4 regions of the Streptomyces sp. NPDC006655 genome follow, and region 3 is predicted to be linked to each of the others. Evidence: riboswitches for the same ligand, from Rfam matches in the RefSeq annotation. Region 3 holds a riboswitch; each other region holds the start of a gene.

Region 1 (5,551 bases), on a different contig from region 3:
CTTGCCCGCCGCGCGGGCGCACGCCTCAGGCCACGGAGGCGATCCGCATCTTGATGTCGTCCGGCGAGAGCGCGCCCTTGGCCATGACGTGGTCGCCCGAGGACTCGCCGCGCAGCCGTCGCCCGATCCACGGGACCAGGTACTCGCGGGCCCAGTGCACGTCGTCGCGACGGATCTCGAGGGTGCCGCGGGGCGGCAGCGGCGGCCAGGGCTGGTCGGGGTCCGCGGGGATCTCGACGCCGAGCACCTGACCGGCCCGCAGCGCCACGCGCGTGTGCCCCTCGGGAGAGAGGTGCAGCCGGTCGTCGTCCCAGGCCCGCCGGTCCTGCACGGTCTTCAGGGACCACAGGTCCAGCACCGGGCAGCCGTACCGGTCGGCGATCGCCCGCACATGACCGTTGTAGGTGGCGATCTTGCCGCGCAGGTGTTTGAGGACGGGCACGTTACGGGTGTCGAAGCCGGTGGTCACCATGACCGTACCGATGGCCCCGGTCAGCCGGACCACGGCCCGCTCGAACCGCTCGGCCACCTCGTCCGGGTCCGTGCCGGGGCGGATGATGTCGTTGCCGCCGGCGCAGAAGGAGACCAGGTCCGGGGCGAGTTCCAGGGCCTTGGGCACCTGGTCCGCCACGATCTGGTCGAGCAGTTTCCCGCGTACGGCGAGGTTGGTGTACTCGAAGTCGCCCTCGGGGCGCCGGTCCGACAGCAGTACCGCGAACCGGTCGGCCCAGCCGACGAACGACCCGTCGGGGCCCGGGTCGCCGACGCCCTCGCTGAAGCTGTCCCCCAGCGCCACGTACGACCCGATCACTGATGCGTTGTCACTCTTCGAATCGTCTGCCACATCGGATCATGATTCACCTTTGACTGTGACCTACGCGACCGTAATAAGGGGTTGACGATCGGTGAGATAAGACACTTTTAAATACTGTGCCAAGCCAGGAATAAGGGCCTGGTCAGCGACGTTGACGGGATGATCCCCGGACTCGTGGGTCCGGCCCTCGGAGTGCGTGTCGGACCGGTGGGGCCCCTCAGCCGACGGCGAGGCCCTTCGAGCGGAGGTAGGCGACCGGGTCCACGTCCGAGCCGTAGTCGGGGGTGGTACGGATCTCGAAGTGCAGGTGCGGGCCGGTCACGTTGCCGGTCGCGCCGGAGAGGCCGACCTGCTGGCCCGCGGTCACGGTCTGGCCGACCGAGACGGAGAGCGCGGAGAGGTGGCCGTACTGCGCGTAGTGACCGTCGGCGAGCCGGATGACGACCTGGTTGCCGTAGGCGCCGCCCCAGCCGGCCGTGACGACCGTGCCCGCGCCGACGGCCTTGACGGGGGTGCCGGTGGGCACGACGAAGTCGACGCCGGTGTGGTACCCGCTGGACCACATGGAGCCCGGCACGTGGTAGCCGGTGCCGACGGTGGCGCCGCTGACCGGGAGGACGTACCCGGAGGCGGCCGCCGTCGAGGCGTCCGGGGTGGACGGGGTGGACGGCACGGACGGGGTGGCCGCAGAGGACGAGGTGGAGGACTGCGCCTCGGGCCGGGCTCCGGAGTCCGCGGCACCGGTCGTCGTGGCACCGGTCGTCGTGGCACCAGTCGTCGTGGCGCCGCGGCCACCGAGCCCGAGTTCGAGGCCGGGGTGGATCAGCGAGGGGTTGTCGCCGACGGCCCGCCGGTTGTCGGCGTAGAGCCGGTGCCAGCCCCCGCTGATGTGCTGGTCACGCGCGATCTCCGAGAGGCAGTCGCCGGGCACCACGGTGTACGTGCGCTGCGCGGAAAGCCCGGCGGCGGACGTCCGCACGGTCGCCTTCTCCGGCGCCGCCTCGGCGACGGCCGGCAGCGACTGCGGGGCCTTCGCGGAGACGGACTGCGCGGTGGCCGCGTGGGCGCCGGTGGCCCCCATGAGCGGCAGGGCCAGCGCGGCGCCGCCGGTTCCAGCGACGGCCATCGAACGGGTGAGACGCTGGGTCTTCGGGCGGCGGTGCTTACCCCTCGCGGGCATGGCGCGTTCCTCTCCGGCGCCTGCGAGGTGAGCTGTCGGGTTCGGGCTGGAGCTGCCCGGCCACGCCGGAAGGCGTGACTGCACCCCTGGCCTGTCCCGGGAACCGGAACAGGCGGTCTTGCCTGGTGGGTCCCCCGCTCCTGCCGGGCACGGGTGAGTGTGTGGGGACTCCGGGCGGCGGCAGGATTCGGCGTTCCGTCCGGATGCGTGGCGAACGTAAGCGAGCAGGACGCACCCGGACAAGCGAACGGTTCCCGCCCTCCCGGTTCCGCTTGATCCGTTACCGGAATTCCCGGTCACCCTCCGTGAATTCCGACCTTTCCCGGTCCCGTAAATCCCTTGCGAAGCGCCTCCATTACGTGGACATGACGCGCGACGGTCGGTCACGAATATGACGCTCCTCACGCACGTCACGCCACGTCCCCATATTCCAGAGCGAGTTGCAATTAAAGCGCCAATTCGGACAGAAGGATCAGATGCGGCGGAGTCGGATGACCGTGGCATCCAGGTCGCCCTTGAGCCCCGCGTGCAGCCCGTGGTGCAACAGGACGGCCCCTCGGTGCACTTCGCCCGTTTCGCGGCATTCGTACGACGCCTCCGGGTCGAGACCCTTGAGCCGGAGCGCCGGCACCGGCTCGCCGTAGCTCTGCGCCTGGAGCCAGGCGAGGACGGCGGTCTCGTCGCCGAGCGTGTACTGCACCGCACTGAGTCCGCCGGCCGGCGGCCGCAGCCGGAACTGCTCGCCGCGCTGCACCAGCGGCCGGATCTCCTTGTAGAGCTCCACCCAGTGGCCGGCCTCGGAGAGTTCCTCCTCGGTCCACTTCGAGAGGTCGCCGCCGACCCCGAGCGCCCCGGCCATGGAGCTGACGAACCGGAAACGCAGCGAGCTGACCCGGCCGTTGAGCTGGTGGTTCGGACTGTCGGTGACCCAGGCGGACATCACCCGGGCGGGGTGGATCTGACTGAAGCCGTGCTGGATGGCGAGCCGGTCCAGCGGGTCCGTGTTGTCGGAGGTCCACACCTCGTCGGTACGGCTCATGATGCCGAGGTCGATCCGGCCGCCGCCGCCGGAGCAGGACTCGATGGCGACGTCCGGGTGGGCCGCGCGGATCCGGTCGAGCAGGGCGTACAGACCGCGCACGTGGTCCACCCACAGGCGCTGCGGGTAGGGCTCGCCCGGCCAGCCCGCGTCGGTGAAGCAGCGGTTGAAGTCCCACTTGACGTAGTCGATGGGCGCGCTGGACAGCAGGGCGTCGAGCTGCTCCCAGAGGTACTCCCGGACGTCCTCGCGGGCGAGGTTGAGGACGAGCTGGTTGCGCAGCTCCGTCCGCTTCCGGCCCTGCTGGTACTGCACCCAGTCGGGGTGCGCCCGGTACAGCTCGCTGTCCGGGTTGACCATCTCGGGCTCGACCCAGATGCCGAACTGCATGCCGAGCGCGTGCACGTACTCGGCGAGGGGCCCCAGACCCTTCGGGAACCGGTCCGGGTTGGGCGTCCAGTCGCCGAGGCCGGCGCGGTCGGAGGTGCGGGCGCCGAACCAGCCGTCGTCCACCACGAACAGCTCGACGCCGATCGCGGCGGCCCGCCGGGCGAGGGTGGCCTGCTGCTCCTCGGAGATGTCGAAGGTGGTCGCCTCCCACGAGTTGAACAGCACCGGCCGGTCCCGGTCCGCGTCGGGGATGACGTGCGCCCGCTGGTAGGCGTGCCAGGCACGGCTCGCCCCGCCGAAGCCGCCGTCGGACCACAGGGCCGCGAACACGGGACTGGTGTACGACTCGCCCTCGGCCAGCATCAGCAGGCCCGAGTCGTCGTAGCCGGCGCCGCCGGTGATCTGCACGCGCGCGTCGGGGAGCTGGGCGACGGCGATCCGCCAGGACCCGGACCAGCCGAGGGCGCAGCCCCAGACCTCCCCGTGGTCCTCGGTGGCGTCGGTGTCCAGGGCGACCCAGGGCAGGTGCTGGTGGCCGGTGTGGCCGCGACGGCTGCCGATGACCTTCTCGCCGTATGTGAGCGGGGTGCTGACCAGCCGGGACTCGGCGGCCCAGCGGCCGTGCAGCTGGGAGAGCCGCCAGCCCTCGCGGTCGGGCAGCGTCCAGGTCGCCGCGTCGGCGCGCAGCAGTTCCACGGGCGCGTGCCCCTCGTTGCCGACGGTCACCCAGCGCTCGACGACGTCGCCGCGCATCCGGTAGTGCAGGGTGATCACGATCCCGTCGTCCCGGAAGCGCAGGCGCAGTTCCTCGTCGCCGGCGTCGCCCGCCGTCTCGTACGACTCGAAGGCCCACTCCGTGCCGCGGCGCTCTTCAGTGCGCACCGACAGCGCGGGGCGTACGAAGCGGGGGCCGCCCTCGACGGGGTACTCCTCACGGCCGTCGAGCGGGGACTCGAAGGGCCAGTAGCCGGGCAGCACCCGGGGGCTGAGGGACTCGGCGTCGGCGAGCCGGATGCGGGGCCCCCAATGCAGGTGAAGCAGTTCGCCGGCCTCCGTCAGATGCAGCGCGTAGCTGCTGCCGGGGCCCGACAGGAGCCAGGTACGACCGTTTTCGGCGATGTCCACCATCGAGAAACCTCACACAGGTGCCAACAGATCCGCTCAAGCCCCAACATCATCAAGGGCCGCAGGCCCCGGAGGCAACGTCTGTGGACAACTCATTGCCTGTGGAAACCGATGTCGTATGGTCGACGCAGTGCCCGTCGACGAGCCGCGCCGACGGGGCCGGCCGGGAGGAGCCCCCGTGACGCAGCAGGTCCCGTCCACCGAGCCCGAGCTGGCCGGTGTGCGCAACTTCCGTGACGTGGGCGGCCTGCCGACCGTGGACGGGCGCCGGGTGCGGCACGGCGTGCTGTTCCGCAGCGGGCACCTCGCGCACGCGACCGAGCAGGACGCGGAGTTCCTCGCCTCCCTCGGGCTGCACACGATCTTCGACTTCCGCAACGCGGCGGACCAGAAGCTGGAGGGGCCGGACGTCGAGCTGCCCGGCGTGCGGTACGTGAACCTGCCGCTGAGCGATCCGGCGCACGGCGCCGAGTTCTGGACGATGGTCCGCGAGGGTGACATCGAGCAGCTGCGCGGGCTCCTGGGCGACGGCAGGGCGGCGGCCCGGATGGTCACCTCGTACCGCATGATCGTCAAGGACCGTACCGGCGAGCACGCGCGCGTGCTGCACGCCATCGCCGAGGACAGCGTCCCGGTGCTGATGCACTGCGCGGCCGGCAAGGACCGGGCGGGCATCTCGATCGCCGTGACGCTGCTCGCGGTGGGCGTGGAACGGGACGCGATCCTCGCCGACTACCTGGAGTCCAACGCCAAGCACCGCCGCTACCGGGTGAAGCGCAGCGGCAGCGGGGACAGCGTCTACAGCCCCGAGGTGATGGAACTGCTCAGCCCGCTCTTCGACGCGCGCGCGGAGTACCTGACGGCGGCCGTCGAGAGCATCGAGGAGACGTGGGGCGACGTCGACACCTACCTGGAGCAGGGGCTCGGCCTCACCCCTGCGACCCGGGAACGGCTGCGCGAGCGCCTGCTCGACTAGGGCCTGTCTGACAATTCCCGCCTGCCA
Region 2 (5,551 bases), on a different contig from region 3:
TGCGCGAGGTCGTCGTCGAGGAGGTACCCGCGCGGGCGCTGATGGCCGCGTACCGGCTCCCCGAGGACGGCACGCGCGCGTCCGACGCGGCCGACCTGGCCCTGACCGTCCTCGGCGGCGGTGAGTCCTCCCGCCTCTACAACCGCCTGGTGCGACGCGACCGCACGGCCGTCGCGGCCGGCTTCGGCCTGCTGCGGCTCGCCGGCGCGCCGTCCCTGGGCTGGCTGGACGTGAAGACCTCCGGTGACGTCGAGGTGCCGGTCATCGAGGCCGCCATCGACGAGGAGCTCGCCCGGTTCGCCGAGGAGGGCCCCACGCCCGAGGAGATGGAGCGCGCCCAGGCCCAGTTGGAGCGCGAGTGGCTGGACCGGCTCGGCACCGTGGCCGGCCGCGCCGACGAACTGTGCCGGTTCGCCGTCCTGTTCGGCGACCCGCAGCTCGCCCTGACCGCCGTCCAGCGCGTCCTCCAGATCACCCCCGAGGAGGTCCAGGAGGTCGCCAAGGCCCGGCTGCGCCCCGACAACCGCGCGGTGCTCGTCTACGAGCCCAAGTCCCCGGAGGCGGTCGAGGACGCCGACGTGCCCGAGGACCCCGAGGCCGAGGCCACGGTCGAGGCCGGCGACAACGATGAGGAGACGGCCAAGTGACCGAGCTCGCCAGCATGGACTTCCATCCCCAGCCGCAGCCGGGCGAGGCCAGGCCGTGGGCCTTCCCCGCCCCCGAGCGCACCACCCTGGACAACGGCCTGACCGTGCTCCGCTGCCACCGCCCCGGCCAGCAGGTCGTCGCCGTGGAGGTGCTCCTGGACGCGCCTCTGGACGCCGAACCGGCCGGCCTGGACGGTGTCGCCACGATCATGGCGCGGGCCTTCTCCGAGGGCACCGACCGGCATTCCGCCGAGGACTACGCCGCCGAGCTGGAGCGGGCCGGGGCGACCCTCGACGCGCACGCCGACCACCCCGGCGTCCGCATCAGCCTGGAGGTCCCGGCCTCCCGTCTCGCCAAGGGCCTCGGACTGCTCTCCGACGCCCTCAGGGCGCCCGCCTTCGCCGACAGCGAGGTCGAGCGGCTGGTCCGCAACCGTCTCGACGAGATCCCGCACGAGCTGGCCAACCCCAGCCGCCGGGCCGCCAAGCAGCTCTACAAGGAGCTGTTTCCGGCGACCGCGCGGATGTCCCGCCCGCGCCAGGGCACCGAGGACACCGTCGAGAAGATCGACGCCGCCGCCGTACGAGCGTTCTACGACCGCCACGTACGCCCCGTCACCGCCACCGCGGTCGTCGTCGGCGACCTGACCGGCATCGACCTGGACGCGCTGCTCGGCGACACCCTGGGCGCCTGGACCGGCTCCACCGCCGAGCCCCGGCCGGTGCCGCCGGTGACCGCCGACGACACCGGACGGGTCGTCGTCGTGGACCGCCCCGGTGCCGTCCAGACCCAGCTGCTCATCGGCCGCGTCGGCCCGGACCGGCACGACCGGGTCTGGCCCGCCCAGGTGCTCGGCACCTACTGCCTGGGCGGCACCCTCACCTCGCGCCTGGACCGCGTGCTGCGCGAGGAGAAGGGCTACACGTACGGCGTCCGCTCCTTCGGGCAGGTGCTGCGCTCCGCCCCCGACGGCACCGGTGCCTCCCTGCTGGCCATCAGCGGTTCCGTGGACACCCCGAACACCGGGCCCGCCCTCGACGACCTGTGGACGGTGCTGCGCACCCTCGCCGCCGAGGGCCTCACCGACGCCGAGCGCGACGTCGCCGTGCAGAACCTCGTCGGTGTGGCGCCGCTCAAGTACGAGACGGCGGCGGCCGTCGCAGGCACCCTCGCCGACCAGGTCGAGCAGCACCTGCCCGACGACTTCCAGGCCACGCTCTACCGGCAACTGGCCGCCACCGGCACCGTGGAGGCCACCGCGGCGGTCGTGAACGCCTTCCCGGTGGACCGCCTGGTGACGGTCCTCGTCGGCGACGCGGCGCAGATCAGGGAACCCGTCGAGGCCCTCGGCATCGGCGAAGTGACCGTCGTCGCGGCGGAGTAGCTCCACGCACGCGTGCGGAGCCCTGGCGGCCGTCGGCCACCAGGGCTCTCGTATGTCCGAATTGGGGCGGAGGTTGCCTGTCTGCCCTGTGGGATGCGCTACAAAAGCCGCGATCGGTTTGAGTCTTGAAAGAACGCCGCCGTAGGTTCCTTCGGGCTGTCCGTCAGGCACCGCGCCGCACCCGCGGCACCGGACAGCCATCGCCGAGTCCCCGTACGGCGCGAGCCAGGGGAGCCGGGGACCCACGCAGTCCCTGGGGTGAATCGGGCGCCCGCGCGTGTCGCGAGGGGGTCCGTAGGAGACCTTCCTGCTCCGAACCCGTCAGCTAACCCGGTAGGCGAGAGGGAAGGAAAGGACCAGCCTCTACATGGCGTTCATGTGCGCCTCCGGGAAGCACCGTCGTCCCGGCCGGGTGAAGCGCACCACCGCGCAGGCCGCCGGCATCGCGGCCCTCACCACCACCGGCGTCATCGGCACCGTCTCCGCCGCCCCGGCGCTCGCCGCCGAGAACAGCGTCGAGCAGACCGGTCTCACCCCGGTCATCACGGTCAGCGACTCGGTCGCCGAGCACGTCGACGCCCAGGCTGCCGCGCAGCAGGCGGTGGCCGAGCGCAAGGCGGCCGAACAGGCCGCGCGCGAGAAGGCCGCGGCGCGGGCCGAGAAGGAGCGCGAGGCCAAGGCACGGGCCGCGCGGGAGGCCGAGCGCAAGCGCCTCAACGCCTTCGTCGCGCCGATCAGCGACTCGTACGTCTCCACCGGCTACAAGACCGGCGGCTCCCTGTGGTCCTCCGGCTCCCACACCGGCATCGACTTCCACGCCGCCGCCGGCACGGTCGTGCACGCGGTGGGCACCGGCACGGTCGTCTCCACCGGCTGGGGCGGGGCGTACGGCAACCAGATCGTCATCAAGATGGCCGACGGCATGTACACCCAGTACGGCCACCTGTCGTCCATCGGTGTCTCGGTGGGGCAGCAGGTGACCCCGGGCCAGCAGATCGGCCTCTCCGGGTCCACCGGCAACACCACCGGCCCCCACCTCCACTTCGAGGCCCGTACGACCGCGGAGTACGGCTCCGACGTCGACCCGGTCGCCTACCTCCGCAAGCACGGTGTGAACGTCTGACGTCCGTCCTTTTCGGTGACATCCTGCGAAGCCCCGGCAGCCGGCCGGGGCTTTCGCCGTTTTCGCGCCCCCGCTGTCCAAAAAATACTCATGGATTCCGGCCCCCCGTCGGAAATTCCCGCGCATTGCAATAGAGTCACGGAACCGGCGTCACTCGGCGGCGTTTCACGGGGATTAAGGCGGAGGTCGGACATGCGCATTCCGGCGCACTCGGTATGCACGGCGATCCGGGACGACATCGTCGCGGGTGTCCACGAGCGCGGCAGCCGGCTCACCGAGGAACTCCTGGCCCGCCGCTACGGCGTCTCGCGCGTCCCGGTCCGCGAGGCGCTGCGCACCCTGGAGGCCGAGGGCTTCGTCGTGACCCGCCGGCACGCGGGCGCTTGCGTGGCCGAACCGACCGAGCAGGAGGCCGCCGACCTGCTGGAGATGCGCCTGCTCCTGGAGCCGCTCGGCGCCCTGCGGGCCGCCCAGCGCCGCACCGAGGCCCACCTGAAGGTGCTGCGCGGGCTGGTCAGGCTGGGGCAGGAGCGGGCCAGGACCGGCAACAGCGACGACCTGCGCTCGCTGGGCGGCTGGTTCCACGAGACGCTCGCCCAGGCCTCCGCCAGCCACGCCCTGACGGCGACGCTCACCCAGTTGCGGCACAAGATCGCCTGGATGTACACGGTGGAGGCGCCCGTCAGCCCGGTGGAGTCCTGGGCGGAGCACGGCGCGATCGTGGACGCGGTGGCGCGCGGGGACGGGGAGCGCGCCCGGGCGGTGACGGCGCTGCACACCGAGCGCTCCACGGCCTTCCACCGGCTCCGGTTTCCCGGCGCCGCCGAACGGGCGAACCCTGTGAGGACTTCGCAACATCCCGTAAACATGTCGGGCGTGCGGCATTAACACGGGCGCCGTATACAAAGAGGTGCTATTCGCGGGGGCCGTTTTTTCGGTGCCCGTATCCAGCTGTGCCCTTTATCCAGGCGTGCCCGTTCCGAGGCGTGCCCTTATTTACGTTTACCGGTGCCGCTGCCGAGCGCGCCCGTATTGCGGCGCGCACTTGTTCAAGCGTGCCGCTGATTCCGGCTGCGTGTCTTTCGTGCGCGAAAAAGGGCGGGGCCGCGCCGGCCCCCGGAGGGGTGGCGCGGCCCCGGTCGTGCGGGCGCTGCGGTGCTCAGACGGTCTCGGGGAGTTCCTCGAGGCCCTCGGCGACCAGCTTCGCCAGGCGGTCGAGGGCGGCGTCCGCGCCCTCGGCGTCGGAGGCGAGGACGATCTCCTCGCCGCCCTGGGCGCCCAGTCCCAGGACCGCCAGCATGGAGGCCGCGTTGACGGGGTTGCCCCCGGCCTTGGCGATCGTGACCGGGACGCCTGTGGCCGTGGCGGCTCGGACGAAGATGGAAGCGGGGCGGGCGTGGAGGCCCTCGGCCCAGCCGACGTTGACGCGGCGCTCAGCCATGTGATGCTGCCCTTCGGTGTTCAGGGTTGTCTAGACCAGTTTTCCATATCGTGAAGCATCCCCGGAGCGGACCTGAGTCCCTTCGGGTGTGTCGCCGGACCGCGGCCTCGGTCCGGCTTCCGTCCTCCACAGACTGCCTCGCGCCGTTGTCGGACGCGAGCCGTACTCTGGGGCCCATGCAGACCCCGGCGGACCGGCAGGACCGGCACGAGTACCCCGCCCACTGGGAGGCGGACGTGGTGCTGCGCGACGGTGGTACCGCGCGCATCCGGCCCATCACCGTTGATGACGCCGACCGCCTGGTCAGCTTCTACGAGCAGGTCTCGGACGAGTCGAAGTACTACCGCTTCTTCGCGCCCTACCCCAGACTCTCCGCCAAGGACGTCCACCGCTTCACTCACCACGACTTTGTGGACAGGGTGGGACTCGCGGCCACCATCGGCGGCGAGTTCATCGCAACCGTACGCTATGACCGCATTGGCGCCGACGGCACGCCCGCCTCCGCCCCCGCCGACGAGGCCGAGGTCGCCTTCCTCGTCCAGGACGCCCATCAGGGCCGCGGGGTCGCCTCCGCGCTCCTGGAGCACATCGCCGCCGTCGCGCGCGAGCGCGGGATCCGCCGGTTCGCCGCCGAGGTGCTGCCCGCCAACAGCAGGATGATCAAGGTGTTCACGGACGCCGGCTACACCCAGAAGCGCAGCTTCGAGGACGGCGTCGTCCGCCTGGAGTTCGGCCTGGAGCCCACGGACCGCTCGGTCGCGGTCCAGCAGGCCCGCGAGCAGCGTGCCGAGGCCCGTTCGGTACGACGGCTGCTGGCGCCCGGCGCCGTGGCCGTGATCGGCGTCGGCCGCGCGCCCGGCGGGGTGGGCCGCAGCGTTCTCGGCAACCTCAGGGACGCCGGGTTCACCGGCCGTCTGCACGCCGTGAACAGGGCCTTCCCCGAGGACCTCAAGGA
Region 3 (5,551 bases):
CGGCCACACGCAGGGTGTGCGTGCCAGAGGCCAGCTCGGTGAGCTTGGCGGTCGGGTCGGCGGAGGAGCCGTCGCCGCCGCGCTGGGCGGCGCCGGACATCAGGCTGCTCTCCAGGCCGCCGAGGTCGGGCAGACCGAGGTCGGTGCTGATCTTCACAGTGCCGGACAGCTGCTGCACGTCCGACTTGGCGATCTTGTCGATGAGTTCCTGCGCGCTGATCTTCGGCAGGTTGGGGTCACCGGAGTCGGCGAGCGCCGGGACCAGGCCGATCGTGGCCGCGGCCACCCCCACCACCGTGGCCGGTACGACGTACCGCGCGGCCTTGCGCCGCCGCTCGGCGCGCCGCTCGTCGTCGGCCTGCGCGATCCTCGCGCTGTCGTCGGATTCGTACGGTGCCATGTGTGCCTTACCTCCGTCGTCGGCGGCGGCCGTCTCGCACGTGTCCCACCCTGAGCCGCCATTCTCACCCGAATCGGTGAGCGGTGGTGATTTCCGTGGTTTCCATCTCACCAAATCGGAGGCGTTCAGGCGTCAGACCGGGGAGCCAACTCCGCGTACGACTGCGGTATGACATGAGGGGGCCGACGCCTCCACCGACCCGTAGGGGTCGAACGGTGCGGACGCCCCCTGCGGGATGCCGGAGACCGGTGCGGCCCAGGGGGTGGCAGGCGGTGACAGGTGCCGTCGGGTCTCGGGCAGGCCCGGTCCACGGGCAGAACCGAAGGGTCCACACGGGCCGAAGGGTCCGCACAGGCCGAAGGGTCCGCACAGGCCGAAGGGTCCGCACAGGCCGAAGGGTGCCGGGCTTAGCCGGCCCGGTGCACCACCGCGTCGCACAGCTCGATCAGCGTCGACTTCGGGCCGCAGTCGGGCAGCGGTGCGAGCGCGGCCCGCGCCTCCTCGGCGTACCGGACGGCGTCCCGGCGCGCCTCCTCCAGTGCCGGGTTCACCCGCAGCGCGGCGAGCGCCTGCGCGTGCCGGGCGTCGTCCGTGAGGTCGGAGTCCAGCAGCTCGCACAGCGCGATGTCCTCGGCCAGCCCCAGCCGGGCCGCCCGCTCCCGCAGCCGCAGCACGGGGAGGGTGGGAACACCCTCGCGGAGGTCCGTGCCCGGGGTCTTGCCGGACTCGTGCGAGTCGGAGGCGATGTCGAGGACGTCGTCGGCGAGCTGGAAGGCGACTCCGAGTCGTTCGCCGTACTGGGTGAGGACGTCCACGACCGTCTCGTCGGCGCCGGACATCATCGCGCCGAAACGGCAGGAGACCGCCACCAGCGAGCCCGTCTTGCCGCCGAGGACGTCGAGGTAGTGGTCGACCGGGTCGCGCCCGTCGGAAGGCCCCGCCGTCTCCAGGATCTGGCCGGTCACCAGCCGCTCGAACGCGAGGGCCTGGACGCGGACCGCCTCGGGCCCGAGGTCGGCGAGGATCTGCGAGGCGCGCGCGAACAGGAAGTCGCCGGTGAGGACGGCGACGGAGTTGCCCCAGCGGGTGTTGGCGCTGTCCACACCGCGCCGCACGGAGGCCTCGTCCATGACGTCGTCGTGGTACAGGGTGGCGAGGTGGGTCAGCTCGACACCGACGGCCGACGGCACGACACCCGGTGCGTAGGGGTCGCCGAACTGCGCGGCGAGCATCACCAGCAGCGGCCGGAACCGCTTGCCGCCGGCCCGTACGAGGTGCTGCGCGGCCTCCGTGATGAAGGGGACCTCGCTCTTGGTGGCCTCTAGCAGGCCTTCCTCGACAGCCGCCAATCCAGCCTGGACATCGGCTTCCAGAGCCTGGTCCCGCACGTTCAGCCCGAACGGCCCGACGACGGTCACGAGGGTCTCCTGTCTGCTGGTGTCCACTGGCGATTACACGGTTTGTCGATAGGTCGCTGCCATCACTCAAGTCAGCGTATCCGGTCAGGTTTCGATCACCGATGGCGCCCACGGTTACACCCCGGGCGCCATCGGATCACGACCGGTATGTTTTTGATCATATGATATGACGTGACATCTACCGACTTGGAAGGATCAGCAGCCTCTTGTACCGAAACGGGGCATACGCCACTCCCTGAACCATCACCCGGCCGATGTCACCCACCTGGACGCACCCTCTCCTGGTGACCAGGAGCACCCACGTCACCGCTCGGCAATTCGTGGCGCCCCGCGCGGCCTTGGCCCGGCCGGCCGTCAATCCGCGGAGCAAAAAAGACTAATGGTGCCCTAATGGCCTATTAGCACCCCAGAGCCCTAATTCCGCTCAGTAAGACAATTGGGACAATCTCTGAAATCCAGAGCGACACGGGCGCACTCAGCTAATCCCTCATGCCCCTTTTGCCGTGATTGCGGTTTCGTGAAGTAGGTCACTCGCGCACCTATGCCCCTCATGCCGCCAGTCACTCTCCCCCGCCTTTCCCTGTGCGCCAGTTGAGGCTTGGCGACCGCAAAGGATCAAGTGCCTCATACGCCTCAGATCAAGGTCAATCGGTTTGTTGTGTGAATCCACCCCTTGTTCCGGACATGTGCTCTCGCATACGTTCCCGCTCGCCGGGCGGACGCCGAATCCTGCCGCCGCCCGTCCTAACCCATCGACGAGTTCATTCGCACGGCAGGAGCGGGGGACCCAGGTAAGTCGCCGGACCGGGCGGCGCCGTCATCGACGGACGCCGTCCCGGACCGGCTAGGGGTGAAGTCGCAACGCCTTCGGGTGACGCGACCGGGCACTCCCCGAGCCCGAACCCGACAGCTCACCTCGCAGGCGACGGAGAGGAACTTCGCCATGCCTGCTGCCGCCCAGCCCCGCCGCTCCCGCATCGCCCGCACGCTCGCCGTCGTCGGTACCGGCGCCGCCGTACTCGCCCTTTCGCTCATCGGCGCGGCCGACGCCTCCGCCGCCACCCCCGCCACCGCCATCACGGCCTCGACGACGCCCGCCGGGTACCCGAACAACCTCGACGGCTGGATCCGCGAGTCGCTCGCGATCATGGCCCAGAAGGGCATCCCGGGCTCGTACAACGGCATCTACCGCAACGTGATCCGCGAGTCGTCCGGCAACCCGCGGGCCATCAACCTCTGGGACTCCAACGCGGCCGCCGGCATCCCGTCCAAGGGCCTGCTCCAGGTGATCGACCCGACGTTCAACGCCTACCACGTGGCGGGCACGTCCTTCGACATCTACGACCCGGTCGCCAACATCACCGCCGCCTGCAACTACGCCGCCGCGCGGTACGGCTCGATCGACAACGTCCACGGCGCGTACTGACCGGCGCGCCCCGCATCAGACGAAGAGCCTCTCGAGGACGACGGCGATGCCGTCGTCCTCGTTGGACGTGGTGATCTCGTCGGCCCTGGCCTGAAGCTCGGGGTGAGCGTTGGCCATGGCCACTCCGTAGGCCGCCCAGTCGAACATCGGAACGTCGTTGGGCATGTCACCGAAGGCGATGGCCCGTTCGGGGCACAGCCCCAGGTGGTCGGCGGCCAGCGCCAGCCCGGTCGCCTTGGTCACCCCGCACGGCTGGAGCTCCACCGTCCCCGGCCCCGACATGGTGACCGTCGCCAGTGAACCCACCACCGCGCGGGCGGTCGCCGCCAGTTCGTCGTCGGACAGGGTGTGGTGGCGCAGCAACACCTTGCTGATGGGCGCGCACCACAGGTCGTCACGCCGGTCCACGCGCAGCGCGGGCAGCGTGGGGTGGGGCATCAGGTAGCCCGGTTCGATGAGCGTGAGCCCGTCCACGCCGTCCTGGTCGACCGCCGCGTACACCTGGCCGACCTCGGCCTCGATCTTGCCGAGCGCGGTCTCCGCCAGTTCCCGGTCCAGGGTGACCGACCACAGCAGACGGTGCGTGCCGGCGTCGTACACCTGTGCGCCCTGGCCGCAGACCGCGAGCCCCGTGCAGCCGAGGTCGTCGAGGAGCGGGCGCACTCTCGGCGCGGGGCGGCCGGTCACCACCAGGTGCGTGGCGCCGGCCCGGCCGGCCCGCGCCAGGGCGGCGAGCGACCGGTCCGACAGGGTGTCGTCGGCACGCAGCAGCGTGCCGTCCAGGTCGGTGGCGATCAGAGAGTACGGGGAAGGTGCGACCATGATCAGAGAATACGGACAGCACGCCCCTGGGACTCAGTGTGCGTTTCGGCCTCAAGTGGCGCCCGCCGCTTCGGTGATGATGCGCCGTCAGTAGGGACGGTGACGTGGCGACCGGTCACAGCGCCGGGCGTCAGGACCAGGCCGGAAGGCACCTGCCGGATCCGGGCAGGGCGCGCCCGCGGATAGGACTCCGGTTCGACGGGGACGGTGCCGCCGCCGTACTGGACGTCGGCGCGGCGAGCGTCAGGGCGAATCTCGGGTCCGGCGCGCCGGAACGTGGCGCCTACCTCCCGGAGGTGCTGGAGCCGCGCCGGTTGGTCCGCCACATCTGGTAAAGGTGCTTCGCCCCAGGGCGCACGAACCGCGCGAGCATCGTGACGAACGGCAGCGGGTCGTCACCCGCCAGCCAGGCCAGCTCGGTTCCGCTCGGCCGCCCGGGCGCGTGCGGCGTCGTATAGCCGCTGCGGCGGTAGGCCAGGAGGGCGGGCAGGTCGATGTTCTCCACGACGTACCGGTGGCCGGCGCGCTGTTCCCCCTCCGGAACGCGGCGACCGGTCAGATCCAGGTGCATGGCGCGGACCACGTCCACGCCCGTGTCGCTCTCGAAGAGCCGGAACTGGGCGCCCATGCGCGGGTTGAAGTCGAGCAGCTTGTACTGCCCGTCGCGACGGTCGAAGCGCAGGTCGAGGTCGATGACGCCGGTGAAGCCGATCTGTTTGATGAAACGCGCGGCGAGGTCCGCGAGTTCCGGGTTGTCCACGACGTAGGCGTTCGCGGTCATGCCCGCGTGCGGTGGCCAGGAACGCACCTTCACCCCGGTGAACAGCGCGCGCGGAGTGGAGTCGGCGTCGAAGTAGGCGTGCACGATCCAGTCCTCGGCCTCCTCCCGCGGCAGGTACTCCTGGAGGATGACACCCGGACGGGTGCCCCAGTCACGGGCGAGGGCGAGCAGTCCCTCGCGGGTGGCGATCCGTGTCGTGCCGTTGACGGCGGGTTGTTTGCGCCGGACGAACGCCTCCCGGTTCTTGGCCACGATCGGGAAGCGCGCCTTGTCCGCGAAGTCGACGATCTCGTCGTACGACTGCGGGAAGGCGGCCTCCGGACTGGGAACGCCGTGCTCCACGCACAGGTCGTGCAGTCCCTGCTTGCTGGCCAGCCGACGCGGCAGCCCGGGCTCCACCCGTGGGAAGAGGAAACGGTCGCCGAGCGCGTCCTGGTGCTCGGCGATCAGGACGGCGGCCTCCTCGTCGGTGGGGATCAGCACGGTCGGACGGCCGATACGGCGGCCGATGCGCAGCAGCCCCTCGACGAGATGATCCGGTTCCTCGGCGCCTGTCGTCGGCCACACGAACGCCCGTTTGAGATACCGGGAGGAGGCCGCGGGTGTGTACGGATCCTCGGTGATCGCGTACATGGGCACGCCGAGGCGGCCCAGACTGCGTATCGCGCCGACCCCGCCGTGGTGCAGCGGATAGTCGCCGAACT
Region 4 (5,551 bases), on a different contig from region 3:
CGCTCGGAGCGGGCCGGGGCGCCGGTCTTGATCTGGCCGCAGTTGGTGGCGACGGCCAGGTCGGCGATGGTGACGTCCTCGGTCTCGCCGGAGCGGTGGGACATCATGCACTTGAAGCCGTTGCGCTGGGCGAGCTCGACGGCGTCCAGGGTCTCGGTGAGCGAGCCGATCTGGTTCACCTTCACCAGGAGGGCGTTCGCGGTGCCCTCCTCGATGCCGCGGGCCAGGCGCTCCGGGTTGGTGACGAACAGGTCGTCACCGACCAGCTGGACCTTGTCGCCGAGCTTGTCGGTGATGACCTTCCAGCCGGCCCAGTCGTCCTCGAACAGCGGGTCCTCGATGGAGACCAGCGGGTACGCGGCGACGAGCTCCTCGTAGTACTCGGTCATCTCGGCGGCCGAGCGGGACTTGCCCTCGAACTCGTACCGGCCGTCCTTGTAGAACTCGGACGCGGCGACGTCGAGGGCGAGCGCGATCTGCTCACCGGGGACGTAACCGGCCTGCTTGATGGCCTCCAGGATGAGGTCCAGCGCGGCGCGGTTGGACTCCAGGTTCGGGGCGAAGCCGCCCTCGTCGCCGAGGCCGGTGGACAGACCCTTGGCCTTCAGGACCTTCTTGAGGGTGTGGTAGACCTCGGCACCCCAGCGCAGCGCCTCCGAGAAGGACTCCGCGCCGATCGGGGCGATCATGAACTCCTGGATGTCCACGTTGGAGTCCGCGTGCGAGCCGCCGTTGAGGATGTTCATCATCGGCACCGGCAGCAGGTGCGCGTTCGGGCCGCCCAGGTAGCGGAACAGCGGCAGGTCGGACGCCTCGGAGGCGGCGTGCGCGACGGCGAGGGAGACGCCGAGGATGGCGTTGGCGCCGAGCGAGCCCTTGTTGTCGGTGGCGTCCAGGTCGAACATCGCCTGGTCGATCAGGCGCTGCTCGGTGGCGTCGTAGCCGACCAGCTCCGGGCCGATCTGCTCGATCACGGCGAGGACGGCCTTCTCGACGCCCTTGCCGAGGTAGCGGTTGGGGTCGCCGTCACGGAGCTCGATGGCCTCGAAGGCGCCGGTGGAGGCGCCGGACGGGACGGCGGCACGACCCGTGCTGCCGTCGTCGAGGCCGACCTCGACCTCGACCGTGGGGTTGCCTCGGGAGTCCAGGATTTCCCGGGCTACGACGACGTCGATGGACGGCACGAGCATCTCCTTCTTGGGATGTGACGCTGGTTGTGCGGGGCGCACGCGGACCTGGTCGGCCCTTGCTCAGCCTTGCGACTAGAGCCTAACCGGCCCAGGGCCGTCAGCCGGTCGACCGACCGGCCCGTGGACACCCTGACGGTACTCATTGTTCATGCGCGGAACAAAGGGGGGTCCCGATGAAGAACGGGAGAAGAGCGGGTCAAGGAGCGCGACCGCAAAGAGAAACCCCGCTCCGGCGCGTTCGGGGGAAAACGCGCCGGAGCGGGGGCCCGTGGGGGACGGGGGTGCCTTACTTCAGGTGCAGCTGCTGACCCGGGTAGATGAAGTCGGCGTCGTCGACGATGTCCTTGTTCAGCTTGAACAGCGCCTGCCAGCCACCCTTCACCTTGTGCTTCTCGGCGATCGAGCTGAGGGTGTCACCCTTGACGACCTTGTACTCGCCGTCGCCCTTCTTGACCTTCTTGCCGGTCGGGGTGGTGACGGTCTTCTTGGCGGCCGGGCGCTCGGCGGAGCGGGAGGCCGTCTGGGTGTCGGTCGCACGGCTGCTCGTGCCGGCGCTGCCGCTGCTCGACGAGCCGCTGGAGCTGGAGCCGGACGAGCTGGAGCTGGAGCTGCCGCCGGTGTAGGCGGCGCCGGACAGGCCCTTGCCGCAGACCGGCCAGGCGCCCTTGCCCTGGGCGGCGAGGACCTTCTCGGCGATCTGGATCTGCTGCCCCTTGGTGGCCTGGTTGGCCTGCGGGGCGTAGGCGGTGCCGCCGTACGCGGCCCAGGTGGAGGCGGAGAACTGCAGACCGCCGTAGTAGCCGTTGCCGGTGTTGATGGACCAGTTGCCGCCGGACTCGCACTGGGCGACGGTGTCCCACTCGGAGGCGGTGGCGGCGGAGGCTCCGCCGGCTGCCATCAGCGGGGCGGCGACGGCGGCACCGGTGACGCCGGCGACGGCGATGGCGCGGACGGCCTTGGACGGACGACGGTGCTTGCCCTTGCCGGAAAACAGCATGGAAGATCCCCTCACCGACGCCTGCGAGGTGAGCTGTCGGGTTCGGGCCGGTTGAGTTGCCCGGCCGCACGGCCCGCTCTCGCGAGACGCGCGGCTCCACCCCTAGCCGGTTCCGGCGGCCTTTCGGCCGTGAGGCCCCTGAGGGCTCAACTGCCGGACCCGGCGCTTACCTTGGGTCCCCCGCTCCTGCCTACGGCGCTTGACGCGACGACTGTTCCCGGGCGGCCGCTGGCAGGACTCGGCGTTGCGACAGCCGGGGCTCGTGGTGACGAGCGGCCTTGACCGTAAACAGACGATCAGGCGAATTTCAAAGATGATCAGGGCTTCTGAGACTCATCCCACACTTTCACCAAAACGGACAATCGCCCCGAAGCAGGACGTCAACTCCCGCCGCTTTTGGCCCGTTTAGCTGTCGAGTTTCAGGGTCTGACCGGGGGCGATGTCGTTCGGGTCGGTGCCGATGTCCGCCTTGTTCGCCGCATAGAGCGCGCGCCACCCGCCGTCGAGGCCAAGGGAGTCGGCGATGGAGGCGAGGGTGTCGCCGTCGCGGACGGTGTAGGTGCCGGCGTCTGCGGAGGCATGACGGCCGGCGGACGCGACCTTCTGACCGTTTGTCACGGTTTCGTCCGCCGAGTCACCGCGGTGCTTGCCGCCACCGCTGACGGCGCCCGTGTCGACCAGGCTCCAAGAGCTGCCGGTCTGCCATGAATTGTCCGAGTCGTCACCGGCGTCCGGGATCACCGGGTTCTCGCTCGCCTTCGAGGGGGCGGAGGCGGAAGGCGTCGACCCCGCCGCCTTGCCGGCACCGTCGGACTTGCCGGGAACGGGCGCCTTGGAAGCGTCGCTCGCGCCGGAACTCGGAGCGGGGGACGCGGATTCGGCCCCGGAGCCCTTCGTCGCGGACGACGCGCCCGAGTCGCCGGAGTCGCTCGCGGAGGACGAGTCCGACAACCCGGAGGACGAGTCGACAGAACCGGAGGAACCGGACGAACCATCCGATCCGCCGAGGCCCGTGTCCACCTTCACCGAGGTGTCGTCCGACGAGAGCCCGGCCAGCAGGGCACAGGTCCGCCAGGGCTTGGTGCCCTGTTCCGCGAGTATCTTCTCGGCGACCGCGATCTGCTGCGAACGGCTCGCCTGGTCGGGCGTGGCGGCGTAGTCCGTACCGCCGTACTTGTCCCAGTCGTCCTGGGACATCTGCAGTCCGCCGTAGTAGCCGTTGCCGCTGTCCATGCTCCAGGAGCCGGCGCTCTCGCACTCGGCCACCTTGTCCCAGGTGGTGCCGTCGGCCGCGTTCGCGCTCGCCGCACCCAGCAGCGGGATGGCGATGGCGGAGCCGGTCACCCCCGCCGCGACGAGGAGAGCCGGAGCCTGACGGGGGCGACGGTGACGACCGTTCCCGGAGAGCATGCGGAAACCTTTCGAGCGACAGCGGTGACCTGCGCGACGGGTCCCGCAGGGGCGCCGCGCTGATGGGTGAACGTATCGGCAGACGATCACTTGTCACAAGTTAATGCCGCGCAGATCACGTGAAGATCACAGACTTGAGCGCTGGTCACCTTCGGTCCGTGGGGGTCCCTCACCCACCAGGTGTGAACTCCACGGGGAGCGTCCGCAGCCCGCGCATGATGAGCCCGCCACGCCACCGCAACTCCCGCTCTTCCGCGGCGAGTCGCAGGTCCGGAAGGCGGGTGAACAGGGTGGCGAGCGCGGTCTGCCCCTCCAGCCTGGCGAGTGGGGCGCCGAGGCAGTAGTGGATGCCGTGGCCGTACCCGAGGTGCTGGTTGTCCCGCCGTGAGAGGTCGAGCGTGTCTGGTTCGGCGAACCGCTCCGGGTCCCGGTCCGCGGCGGCGAGTACGACGAGGACCGGGTCGCCGGCCCCGATGTGCTGCCCGCCGATGACGAGCGGCTCGGTGGCGAACCGCCAGGTGGCCAGCTCCACCGGCCCGTCGAAGCGCAGCAGTTCCTCGACTCCGGTCTCCAGGAGGCCACGCTCTCCCGCGGCCAGGGAGTCCTGCAGGCGAGCCCGCTGCTCGGGGTGGGTGAGCAGGGCGTACGTGCCGTTGCCCACGAGGTTGACCGTGGTCTCGAAACCTGCGAACAGCAGGATGAAGGCCATGGCGGCGGCCTCGTTCTCGGTGAGGTGCTCGCCGTGGTCCGAGGCCCGGATGAGCCCGGAGATCAGGTCCTCCGCGGGGTCCGGCTCGGCGGGCAGCGCCTCCCGCTTGCGATGGATCAGCTCGGCCAGATACCCGCGCATCTTCTTCACGGACCGCGCGACACCGCCGCGGGGTCCCCCGCCGTGACGGATCATCATGCCCGCCCAGTCCCGGAAGTCGTCCTGGTCCTCGCGGGGGACGCCGAGCAGATCGCAGATGGCGTAGATGGGGAGCGGAAAGGCGAACTCGTGGATGAGGTCGGCGGATCCACGGTCCGCGAAGCCGTCGATGAGCCCGTCCGCCAGCTCCTGCACCCGGGGCGCGAACTCGGCCACCCGACGTGGTGTGAACGCCTTGCTGACCAGCCGCCGCAGCCGGGTGTGGTCCGGCGGGTCGATGTTCAGCAGGTGTGTCATCAACTCGGCCTTGCGCTCGCCGGGGATCCCGGTCTTGCCCTTGGCGTGCGCGGGCTCGTCGTGATGCGCCGGGTTCTTGCTGAGCCGCGGATCGGCGAGCGCCTGCCTGGCGTCGCCGTACCGCGTGACCAGCCAGGCCTCCACCCCGCTGGGCAGGGTGGCCCGGTGCACGGGGGCGTGCTCGCGGAGCCAGGCGTAGGCGGGATACGGATCGGTGGCGAACTCCCAGGTGAAGAGTTCCGGGGCGGTGGTGTCCCGAGGGGGCCGGCCGGTCACGCCTCAGTCCTGCCCCTCGGTCCGCCTGATCGCGTCCCGGTACGTGCGGGCCGCTGCTCTGAGGGCTGCTTCCGGGTCCACGCCCTCCGTCTCGGCGCGGGCGGCCAGGGCCAGGAGTTCGTAGCCGATGCCCTCGCCCGTCGGGAGGGGGACGTCCAGGCCCGCGGTGCGGACGCGGGAGGTGAGTTTGGCGGCGAGGGCGAGGCCGGGCTGGCCGAGGGGGACGCCGTCGGTCACCGACTTCCGCTGCTTCTCCGCCGCCTTGGTCCGCAGCCAGTGCTCCTTGACCTCCTCCGGCGTCGACGCGGTCTCGTCGCCGAAGACGTGCGGGTGGCGGTGGATGAGCTTGGCGACGATGCCGCCGGCCACGTCGTCCACCGAGAACGGGGCCTCGGGGTCCTCCTCCGCTATCCGTGCGTGGAAGACGACCTGGAGGAGGACGTCGCCCAGTTCCTCGCGCAGTTCGTCGCGGTCGCCGGCCTCGATCGCCTCGACCAGTTCGTAGGCCTCCTC

The links. A riboswitch is a leader RNA that binds a small molecule or an ion and turns the genes downstream of it on or off. The one in region 3 is predicted to bind cyclic di-AMP.
Positions count from the first base shown of each region.
Region 1: another riboswitch for cyclic di-AMP. It lies ahead of AB0958_RS29960 (LysM peptidoglycan-binding domain-containing M23 family metallopeptidase); the one in region 3 lies ahead of AB0958_RS11805 (transglycosylase SLT domain-containing protein).
Region 2: another riboswitch for cyclic di-AMP. It lies ahead of AB0958_RS17715 (M23 family metallopeptidase); the one in region 3 lies ahead of AB0958_RS11805 (transglycosylase SLT domain-containing protein).
Region 4: another riboswitch for cyclic di-AMP. It lies ahead of AB0958_RS10790 (transglycosylase family protein); the one in region 3 lies ahead of AB0958_RS11805 (transglycosylase SLT domain-containing protein).

Region 1 is NZ_JBEYJU010000063.1:118-5,668, reverse strand. It holds gene AB0958_RS29965 (SGNH/GDSL hydrolase family protein) at 26-811, opposite strand; gene AB0958_RS29960 (LysM peptidoglycan-binding domain-containing M23 family metallopeptidase) at 1,032-1,994, opposite strand; cyclic di-AMP (ydaO/yuaA leader) riboswitch at 1,999-2,160, opposite strand; gene AB0958_RS29955 (alpha-galactosidase) at 2,467-4,551, opposite strand; gene AB0958_RS29950 (tyrosine-protein phosphatase) at 4,727-5,524, shown strand.
Region 2 is NZ_JBEYJU010000027.1:3,567-9,117, forward strand. It holds gene AB0958_RS17705 (pitrilysin family protein) at 1-647, shown strand, start outside; gene AB0958_RS17710 (pitrilysin family protein) at 644-2,032, shown strand; cyclic di-AMP (ydaO/yuaA leader) riboswitch at 2,224-2,387, shown strand; gene AB0958_RS17715 (M23 family metallopeptidase) at 2,400-3,155, shown strand; gene AB0958_RS17720 (GntR family transcriptional regulator) at 3,348-4,043, shown strand; gene AB0958_RS17725 (HPr family phosphocarrier protein) at 4,315-4,596, opposite strand; gene AB0958_RS17730 (GNAT family N-acetyltransferase) at 4,773-5,551, shown strand, end outside.
Region 3 is NZ_JBEYJU010000015.1:59,438-64,988, reverse strand. It holds gene AB0958_RS11815 (DUF2092 domain-containing protein) at 1-400, opposite strand, end outside; gene AB0958_RS11810 (polyprenyl synthetase family protein) at 808-1,818, opposite strand; cyclic di-AMP (ydaO/yuaA leader) riboswitch at 2,562-2,758, shown strand; gene AB0958_RS11805 (transglycosylase SLT domain-containing protein) at 2,762-3,244, shown strand; gene AB0958_RS11800 (HAD family hydrolase) at 3,260-4,066, opposite strand; gene AB0958_RS11795 (ATP-grasp domain-containing protein) at 4,350-5,551, opposite strand, start outside.
Region 4 is NZ_JBEYJU010000013.1:113,856-119,406, reverse strand. It holds gene eno (phosphopyruvate hydratase) at 1-1,190, opposite strand, end outside; gene AB0958_RS10790 (transglycosylase family protein) at 1,477-2,187, opposite strand; cyclic di-AMP (ydaO/yuaA leader) riboswitch at 2,191-2,395, opposite strand; gene AB0958_RS10785 (transglycosylase family protein) at 2,593-3,597, opposite strand; gene AB0958_RS10780 (cytochrome P450) at 3,767-5,038, opposite strand; gene AB0958_RS10775 (nucleoside triphosphate pyrophosphohydrolase) at 5,042-5,551, opposite strand, start outside.